DNA from 2 places in the Mesorhizobium sp. M5C.F.Ca.ET.164.01.1.1 genome. Region 2 is predicted to be linked to the other one. Evidence: predicted binding sites of a transcription regulator. Region 2 holds the regulator's gene; the other holds the start of a gene.
What was found. The regulator PhoB, encoded in region 2, activates phosphate uptake and scavenging genes when phosphate is short. The targets are predictions, from matches to a motif close to TGTCATNNANCTGTCAT.
Positions count from the first base shown of each region.

Region 1: a site for PhoB is predicted at 2,752-2,768, ahead of EN807_RS00350 (ceramide glucosyltransferase). Genes of this name have one in related genera too.

Region 1 is NZ_SRTG01000001.1:70,174-74,593, forward strand. Features, by position in the region: SAM riboswitch at 108-185, shown strand; gene EN807_RS00345 (O-succinylhomoserine sulfhydrylase) at 260-1,450, shown strand; gene EN807_RS00350 (ceramide glucosyltransferase) at 1,498-2,652, opposite strand; gene apaG (Co2+/Mg2+ efflux protein ApaG) at 2,879-3,271, shown strand; gene EN807_RS00360 (Hsp33 family molecular chaperone) at 3,409-4,420, opposite strand, start outside.
Region 2 is NZ_SRTG01000001.1:1,526,721-1,531,140, forward strand. Features, by position in the region: gene pstA (phosphate ABC transporter permease PstA) at 1-231, shown strand, start outside; gene pstB (phosphate ABC transporter ATP-binding protein PstB) at 244-1,059, shown strand; gene phoU (phosphate signaling complex protein PhoU) at 1,098-1,805, shown strand; gene phoB (phosphate regulon transcriptional regulator PhoB) at 1,822-2,511, shown strand; gene EN807_RS07445 (ROK family protein) at 2,685-3,932, opposite strand; gene xylF (D-xylose ABC transporter substrate-binding protein) at 4,193-4,420, shown strand, end outside.

The DNA.
Region 1 (4,420 bases), 1.5 Mb from region 2:
GGCCGGGCGTGGTCTCGTTTTGTCGCAGGTTCCTGCCGCGGAACCCGCTGGTACAAACCTCTTAATCATGCCGGCAATTGACGCAAGCGCGGTGCGGGTCTAAAGGGTCGTTATCCCGTGGTGATTTGGCCGGTCGGCTTGCAGCCACGTTAAACAAGTCGCTAAAGGACCGTCGGGCCGAAAGGCCGTATGGACCGGTTGCGACTTTCGCGGCCGGTTTTTTTGTATGTGGGCCATTTTTGGTGTTTGGAACAAGGTGATGACGAGCAACAAGCGCAACTGGAAGCCTCAGACCGCACTCGTGCATGCGGGAACGCTGCGTTCCGGCTTCGGCGAGACCTCCGAGGCGATGTATCTCACGCAAGGCTATGTCTACGATACGGCGCAGGCGGCGGAAGCCCGCTTCAAGGGCGAGGAACCGGGCTTCATCTATTCGCGCTATGCCAATCCGACGGTCGACATGTTCGAGAAGCGCATGTGTGCGCTGGAAGGTGCCGAAGATGCCCGCGCCACAGCATCCGGCATGGCGGCGGTTACAGCGGCGTTGCTGTGCAGCGCCAAGGCCGGCGACCACATCGTGGCGGCGCGCGCGCTGTTCGGCTCCTGCCGCTGGGTGGTCGAGACGCTGGCGCCGAAATACGGCATCGAGGCGACGCTGGTCGATGGCACGGAAATCGCCAATTGGGGAAAGGCGGTCAGGCCCAACACCAAGCTGTTCTTCCTTGAAAGCCCGACCAATCCGACGCTGGAAGTCGTCGACATCGCAGCCGTCGCCTCGCTTGCCGATTCGATCGGCGCGCGGCTGATCGTCGACAATGTCTTTGCCACGCCCTTGCAGCAGAAGCCGTTGCAGCTCGGCGCTCATATCGTCGTCTATTCGGCGACCAAGCACATCGACGGCCAGGGGCGCTGCCTCGGCGGCATCATCCTGTCGGACAAGAAGTGGATCGACGAGAATTTGCACGACTACTTCCGCCACACCGGCCCCAGCCTGTCGCCCTTCAACGCCTGGACGCTGCTGAAGGGCCTGGAGACGCTGCCGCTGCGCGTGCGCCAGCAGACGGAAAGTGCCGGCCGGATCGCTGACTTCCTCGCCGAGCGATCGGAAATTGTCCGCGTCATCTACCCCGGCCGCGCCGATCACCCGCAGGCGGCTGTGGTCAAGAAGCAGATGTCGGGCGGCTCGACGCTGATCTGCCTCGACGTCAAGGGCGGCAAGCAGGCGGCCTTCGCCTTCCAGAACGCGCTCGATATCGTGCTGATCTCTAACAATCTGGGTGACGCCAAGAGCCTGATCACCCATCCCGCGACGACGACACACAAGAATCTGAGCGACGAGGCGCGCGCCGAACTCGGCATCGGGCCAGGCACGCTCAGGCTGTCCGTCGGCCTGGAGGACACCGACGACCTGCTCGAAGACATCGAGCAGGCCCTGAAAGCCGCCAGATAGGTATATGCACTGGGCGGTGTCGCTCGAATCGTCAAAATCAGGCGCGGTCAGGCGCCCGACGGGGTCTCTTCCAATTCCGCAACGGCGCTGGTGTGGATGGTCATCGTGTTGCCGCGCCAGTCGACGGCACCGCTGAGCCAGCCACGCGCCCAGACAATCGGCAGGATGCAATCGCGCACCATCATCGCCGGGATCATGCGCAGCGACAGGTGCCAGCCCTTGGCCGAGGCGAGAGCGCATTCCGGGAGATAGGCGACTACCAGCACAGCGAGGGCGGTTGCCGACAGGCTGAAACCGGCGCCTGCTGCCGCAACCAACGCAAGCACCAGCGGCGGGGCCGCTCCGATCAGGAGCTCGGGCGCGAAGAACAGTGGGAAGGTGACGCGACGCAGGCGTGCCCAGCGGGCCTGGCGCGACCAGATTTCGCCAAGCCTGCGCAAACCGAGCGGCTGCTCGAAGGGCGAGCCGACGAGATTGACGCGCAGTCCGAGCCCGTTGACCAGCTTGGTCGCGGCGGCATCCTCGGCAATCTCGGCTGCAAGCGCACGGATGCCGCCATTGGCGTCGAGCATCGGCTTGTTCCACAACATGCTCTTGCCTTGGGCAAAACCGAGGCCGAGCGCCTCTCCGGTATATTGCCAGCGCGCCTGCAGCGTGTTGAGGAAGGCGCATTCGACCTCCGCCCAGAACCCGTCCGGCCGCGAGCCGATCGGCGTCGAGCAAACAAGACCGGTTTCCGGCCGCCATGCCGCCATCAGATGCTGGACATAGTCCCTCGGCATCAGGACGTTGGAATCGGCAAGGATGACCCAGCGGTGGCGCGCGGCCTCCCAGCCCTTCACGCAATTGTTGAGTTTCGGATTGCCGCTGATGCGGTCGTCGCCGACGAGCAGCCGGGCCGGCACGGCTGGAAAAAGGGCAATCGCATCGGTGATCGGCCCGACCACCGGGTCGTCGGCATGGGCGACGCAGAAGATGAGCTCATAGCGCGGCCAGTCGAGCGAGAAGGCGCGCTCGAGCGTTTCCTCGGCAAACGGCTCGACGCCGCGCGACGGCACGACGATCGACACCGGCGGCGCCTTGCCGGCTGGCGGCGCGATCCTGCCAGGCCGCTTCAGCTTGAACGAAGCGAGCAGGATGCTGGCGACATTGACGAGAAGCAGAGCTGTGGAAAGCAAGGCGGCTGTGACTGTCAATTCCATCGATATCTGGTCGCTCCAGAAAAAACCGGCCGCATGGAAGCCGTTTTCAACAGTTCGACAGAATGCTGAGTCGCCGGCCCTGCACACCATCATTGTCATGTGTCACTTAAATGACATTGTTCTTCGGCACCTGCGCGCAAAGGAGTCGGGCAACGACGGGAAGCCTCCCCGTTGACCAAACTGCGGAGAGCGTCGAATGTTCCGTCTGCATATTGTGGAGTAGTCTATGTACAGCGCCGTTACGCGCAACATCGAAGTACAGGTCAGGCCGTTCTATCTGGAAGATCGCTCCGACCCGTCGGAGAACCGCTATGTCTGGGGCTACCAGGTGACCATCGACAACCAGTCGGATGAATTCGTACAACTCCTGTCACGCTATTGGCATATCACCGACGGCACTGGCCGGGTCGAGGAAGTGCGCGGCGCCGGCGTTGTCGGCGACCAGCCCGAACTCAACCCCGGCGACAGTTATCAATATACGTCTGGCTGCCCGCTCTCGACACCGTCCGGCATCATGGTCGGCCACTATACGATGCGCAACAAGCGAGGCGAGACGTTCGACGTCGCCATCCCCGCCTTTTCGCTCGACCTGCCGGGCACGCGGCGCACCGTCAACTGACCAGCTAGACCTGATCCATCCCGATAGAATCGGGATGGGCTCCAACTCTTAGACCAGGACCTTTCCCGAACCGAAGGTCAGCGAAGCAAAAAACGCTTTCCACTTTTCGATGCGCGGACTTTGGTCGGGATCATGGTCTACTGCGCCGCAGAAAACTCCGTCGGATCGAAGTCATATTGCTTCGAGCAGAATTCGCAGGCGACATGAATGCCGCCATCCTCGCTGCTGTCCCTGATCTCGTCGGCTGAGAAACCTTCGAGTATGCCGCGGATCTTCTCCCTGGAGCATGAGCACTCGTCGGCTACCGGTACGCCGCCGAAGACGCGGACGCCGTGCTCGTGGAACAGCCGGTAAAGCAACCGCTCGGCGCCGATCGTCGGGTCGATCAGTTCCGTCGGCTCGATGGTGCCAAGCAATGCCAGCAGTTCCTGCCAGGAATTGTCGGCCGGATCATGGATCTCATCGCGCGGATCGCCGTCGCCGCCCGGAAGATCGGGCACGCGCATGCGTTCCGCCGATTGCGGCAGGAATTGCGCAAGGATGCCACCGGCACGCCATTGCTCGCGGGCACCGCCGACACCGGGCGTCAACAGCTTGGCCACCGAGAGTCTGAGGTCGGTCGGGATCTGTTCCGACTGGCGAAAATAGGTGCGCGCGGCCTCCTCCAGTGTCTCGCCGTCGAGCTGGACGATGCCCTGATAGCGCTGCGTGTGGGCGCCCTGGTCGATGGTCAGCGCCAGGACACCGCTGCCGAGCAGCGTCTGCTGCGAGGTCTCGCCGGCAGATGTCAGTGCCTCCAGCCGGTCGGCATCGAAGCGCGCATAGGCGCGCAGCGCCTGCGGCGTGGAAAAATCCGCAACCAGCATATCGACCGGCCCGTCCGTGCGGGTCTGCAGGATGAACTTGCCTTCGAACTTGAGCGAGGTGCCGAGCAGCACTGTCAGCACGCAAGCTTCCGCCAGCAAGCGCGCGACCGGCTGGGGGTAGTCATGACGGCTGAGGATCGCGTCGAGCATCGGCCCGAGCTGGACGGTGCGCCCGCGCACGTCGAGCGGGCCGACCTCGAAGGGCACGACATGATCGTCGCCGGCGTAGCCGAATTCGCCGAGTTTGGGTTGATGTTCAGCCAATTGATGAGTTTCCAACATG
Region 2 (4,420 bases):
GAAACCGCGCCGTTGCTGATGATCGGCATGGTCGCCTTCATCGTCGACATTCCCGGCGGCTTTACCGATCCCGCGACGATCCTGCCGGTGCAGATATTCATGTGGGCGGATTTCCCGGAAGCTGGATTCCAGCAGAAGACTTCGGCGGCGATTTTGATTTTGCTGCTGTTTTTGGTCATCATGAACGCCATTGCGGTGATACTGCGCAGGCGCTTCGAGCGGCGCTGGTAAGGAGCAGAGGATATGAACATCATGACGGAAGCCGGCGTCGAACAGAAACTGAGCAGCGCAACCAATGCCCCTTCGATCAAGATGAAGGGCGAAAAGGTCTCTGTTCATTACGGCGAGAAGCGAGCTCTGTTCGACGTGGACCTCGATGTCCGCGAGAACCAGGTGACGGCGTTGATCGGCCCATCGGGCTGTGGCAAGTCGACCTTCCTGCGTTGCCTGAACCGAATGAACGACACGATCGATATCGCGCGGGTGAGCGGCAAGATCACGCTCGACGGCGAGGATGTTTACGACCCGAAAATCGATGTCGTCGAGCTACGAGCTCGCGTCGGCATGGTTTTCCAGAAACCGAACCCGTTTCCGAAGTCGATCTATGAAAACGTCGCCTACGGTCCGCGCATTCACGGCCTGGCCAGGAGCAAGTCCGAGTTGGACGGCATCGTCGAATCGAGCCTGAAGAAGGCCGGTCTGTTCAACGAGGTCAAGGATCGCCTGCTCGAGTCGGGCACCGGTCTCTCCGGCGGACAGCAGCAGCGCCTGTGCATCGCGCGCGCTATCGCCGTGTCGCCGGAAGTGATTCTGATGGACGAGCCCTGTTCGGCGCTCGATCCGATCGCCACCGCCCGCGTCGAGGAACTGATCGACGAACTGCGCCAGAACTACACGATCGTCATCGTCACCCACTCGATGCAGCAGGCAGCGCGCGTGTCGCAACGCACGGCGATGTTCCATCTCGGCTATCTGGTCGAGGAGGGCGCGACCGACAAGATGTTCACCAATCCCGACGACAAGCGCACCCAGGACTACATCACCGGCCGATTCGGCTGAGCGGTCCGGCGGCGAATTTCGAACACGAGGACAGGATCATGGGTGAACACACCGTCGCATCTTTCGACGAGGAACTGGAGCACATCGACAGGCTGATCCGCGACATGGACGAGCTCGCCGCCGCGATGGTCGCAGCCTCGATCCGCGCGTTGCTTGCGTCAGACAATGCGATGGCGCAGCGTGTTGTCTCGGACGACGCCATCATGGATGCGCGGCAGCGCGAACTCGACGATAGCGCGATCACCCTGATCGCCAAGCGGCAGCCGATGGCACAAGATCTGCGCGCCGTGGTTGGCGCAATCCGCATGGCCGGCGATCTCGAGCGCATCGGCGACCTGGCCAAGAACATAGCCAAGCGGGTCAGCGCAGTCGGGCAGAGCGCCACGCCGCGCAATCTCTCGCACGGCATCGACGCGATGGCGGATCTCGTTCTCGAGCAGCTCCGCGGCGTGGTCGAGCACTATGTGTCGCGCAATGCCGGCGCGTTGAAAGAACTGCGCGCCGACGACCAGAAGATCGACGTGAAATACACGGCGGTTTTTCGCGAACTCCTGACCTACATGATGGAGGATCCGCGCAACATCACCGCCTGCACGCATCTGCTGTTCTGCGCCAAGAATCTCGAGCGTATCGGCGATCATGTCACCAACATCGCCGAAAACGCCTACTTTGTCGTGACCGGGCAGCAATTGCCGGCGGATCGCCCGAAGCTCGACGAAACGACGATGTCGGCGCCGGCGACATGACAGGAGTGACCGGCCGATGATCGCGCCGCGCATCATGGTGGTGGAGGATGAAGAGCCGCTGGGCGTCCTCCTCCGCTACAATCTGGAATCCGAAGGCTATCAGGTCGAGGTGGTGACGCGCGGCGACGAGGCCGAAATCCGGCTGCAGGAAAACGTGCCCGATCTGCTGGTGCTCGACTGGATGGTGCCGGCGGTTTCGGGCATCGAGCTTTGCCGGCGCCTTCGGGTGCGTCCCGAAACCGAGCGGCTGCCGATCATCATGCTGACCGCGCGCGGCGAGGAGAGCGACCGGGTGCGCGGCCTTTCCACCGGAGCCGACGACTATCTGGTCAAGCCGTTCTCGACACCGGAATTCATGGCCAGGGTCAAGGCGCTGCTGCGCCGCGCCAAGCCGGAAGTACTGTCCAGCGTGCTGAAGGTCGGCGACATCATGCTCGATCGCGAATCGCACAGGGTCTATCGCAAGAAGAGCGAGATCCGGCTCGGGCCGACCGAATTCCGGCTGCTCGAATTCATGATGCGGCACCCGGGTCGGGTCTTCTCGCGCAGCCAGTTGCTCGACAATGTCTGGGGCGAGACGATCTACATCGACGAGCGCACGGTGGACGTCCATGTCGGCCGGTTGCGCAAGGCGGTCAACAATGGTCGCATGCCCGATGTCATCCGCACCATCCGCGGCGCGGGCTATGCGATCAGGGAAGACTAGGGATGTGCTGATACGGGTGATTCCGGCCTGCGAACGGCGGCTTCCTGCGCTTCCGGTGCTCACGTACCCGAAATTACGCTCCGCTCCGGTTCTCGGAACCCCCATTCTCGACTCGGCCTGACCTGAATCTCAACACACCCCAAGTCGCGATCCGGGGATCCCTGCCTTCGAATTCAAGCCACGTTCTTTCCGACCGAGCCGGCTCGTGCCTGGATGCTCGGCGCGAAGATCTCCTGGTCGACGAAGCTCAGCGCCCGCATGGCGCAGCCTTCTCGGATCAGCGGCAGTTCGTTCGGCTCGGTGTCGAAGGAAATCGAACCCGAATGCTGGCCGCCGGCGGTCTGGGCGATGGCCTCGCGCAGGGCCGGCTCAATCAGGTCGAAGGCGGCAGCGCTGGCACCGACCATGGCGACCGGCGCCGGATCGATCAGCGCGAACAGGCTGCCGAGCCCGAAGCCGAGCGCTTCGCCGGCCTTGCGGTAGGCTTCGCGCTCCGGTCCGTCCGTCTCGCGCGCCCGGGCCGCCAGTGCCCGCATCTCGGCGTCGCTGACATCGGCGACCGGCTCGGCGTTTTCGCTCAATTGCCTTGCGTTGCGCCAGATAGCGTAGTTGCCGGCATAAGCCTCGACGCAACCGCGCCGCCCGCAGCGGCAAAGCGCGCCGCCCGGCCGATGAATCATGTGGCCGAATTCGCCGCCTGAGGAATGGGTGCCGGTGAACAGCTCGCCTTTCAGCACCAGCCCCATACCGATGCCATGCGAGAGCAGGATGGCGATGAAATCGTCGCGGTAGCGATCCGGGTCGCGCCAGCGCAGCGCCACGGCCATCATGTTGCAGTCGTTCTCCATGATGGCCGGAATGTCGAACTCGCGTTCCAGAATGTCGGCGAAGGCGATGTTCGTCTGCGGCGTGATCGGCGACCATAACATGGCGCGCGCATGGGAATCGGTAATACCCTGGATCGCCAGCGCGATGCGGGCGACGCTTTGGACGTCGAGGTCGGGGTCTTCGAGCCGGCGCCGGACGATGGCGACACATTCGTCGATCAGCTCGTCGCGCGACATGGTCAGCGTGTCCAGCCGGCGCTGTTCCTCGGCGACCACTTGTCCGGCATAGTCGATGACAGCGATCGACAGGAAATTCAGCGACAATACGACAGCCAATACCGCAGCGGCTTCCGGATTGAGGCTGAGGCCAACCTGCGGCCGGCCACGTTTCAGCGAGACGGTCTCACTCGCCTTGGTCTCGGCCAGGATGCCTTCCTGGATCAGGTCGGAAGAGATCGCCGATATGGTCGAATGGCTGAGGCCGGTGGTTGCGGCGATCTCGGTCCGCGACGGCTGGCCTGCGCGGCGTACGGCCGAAATAACCATGGCCCGGTTGCGCCGGCGCAAATCGTCATGGCGGATCCCAACCGACATTGTTTTGCTTCCTCCCTATTGCCGCGGCCGCTCATGAATCGGAAGCCGTCAGGCCGACAAATACTGGCAGAACCAGAAGGACCTGTCATTGTTTATTCCGAGACTCGAAAAAAAGCCGGCAGGAGATTAAAATCCATCAGAATTCATGTTGACAGTGCTTCGGCGTTGGATCAGTATTTTTTCGAGGCTCGAAAAAAAGAGTCTTTGTGCCGGCCTTCGGGCCAGTTGGTCGCGCCGTACGCGGCGTAGGGAGGAATATCATGAAGAGATTCACAGCCGCCATCCTGGCGGGGGTCGCCATGTCGCTGACGCTCGCGTCGGTCGCACAGGCGAAGGACAAGGTCATTGGTGTTTCGTGGTCGAACTTCCAGGAAGAGCGCTGGAAGACTGACGAAGCCGCCATGAAGTCGGCGATCGAGGCCGCCGGCGACAAGTATATTTCCGCCGATGCACAGTCCAATCCCGGCAAGCAGCTGACCGATGTCGAG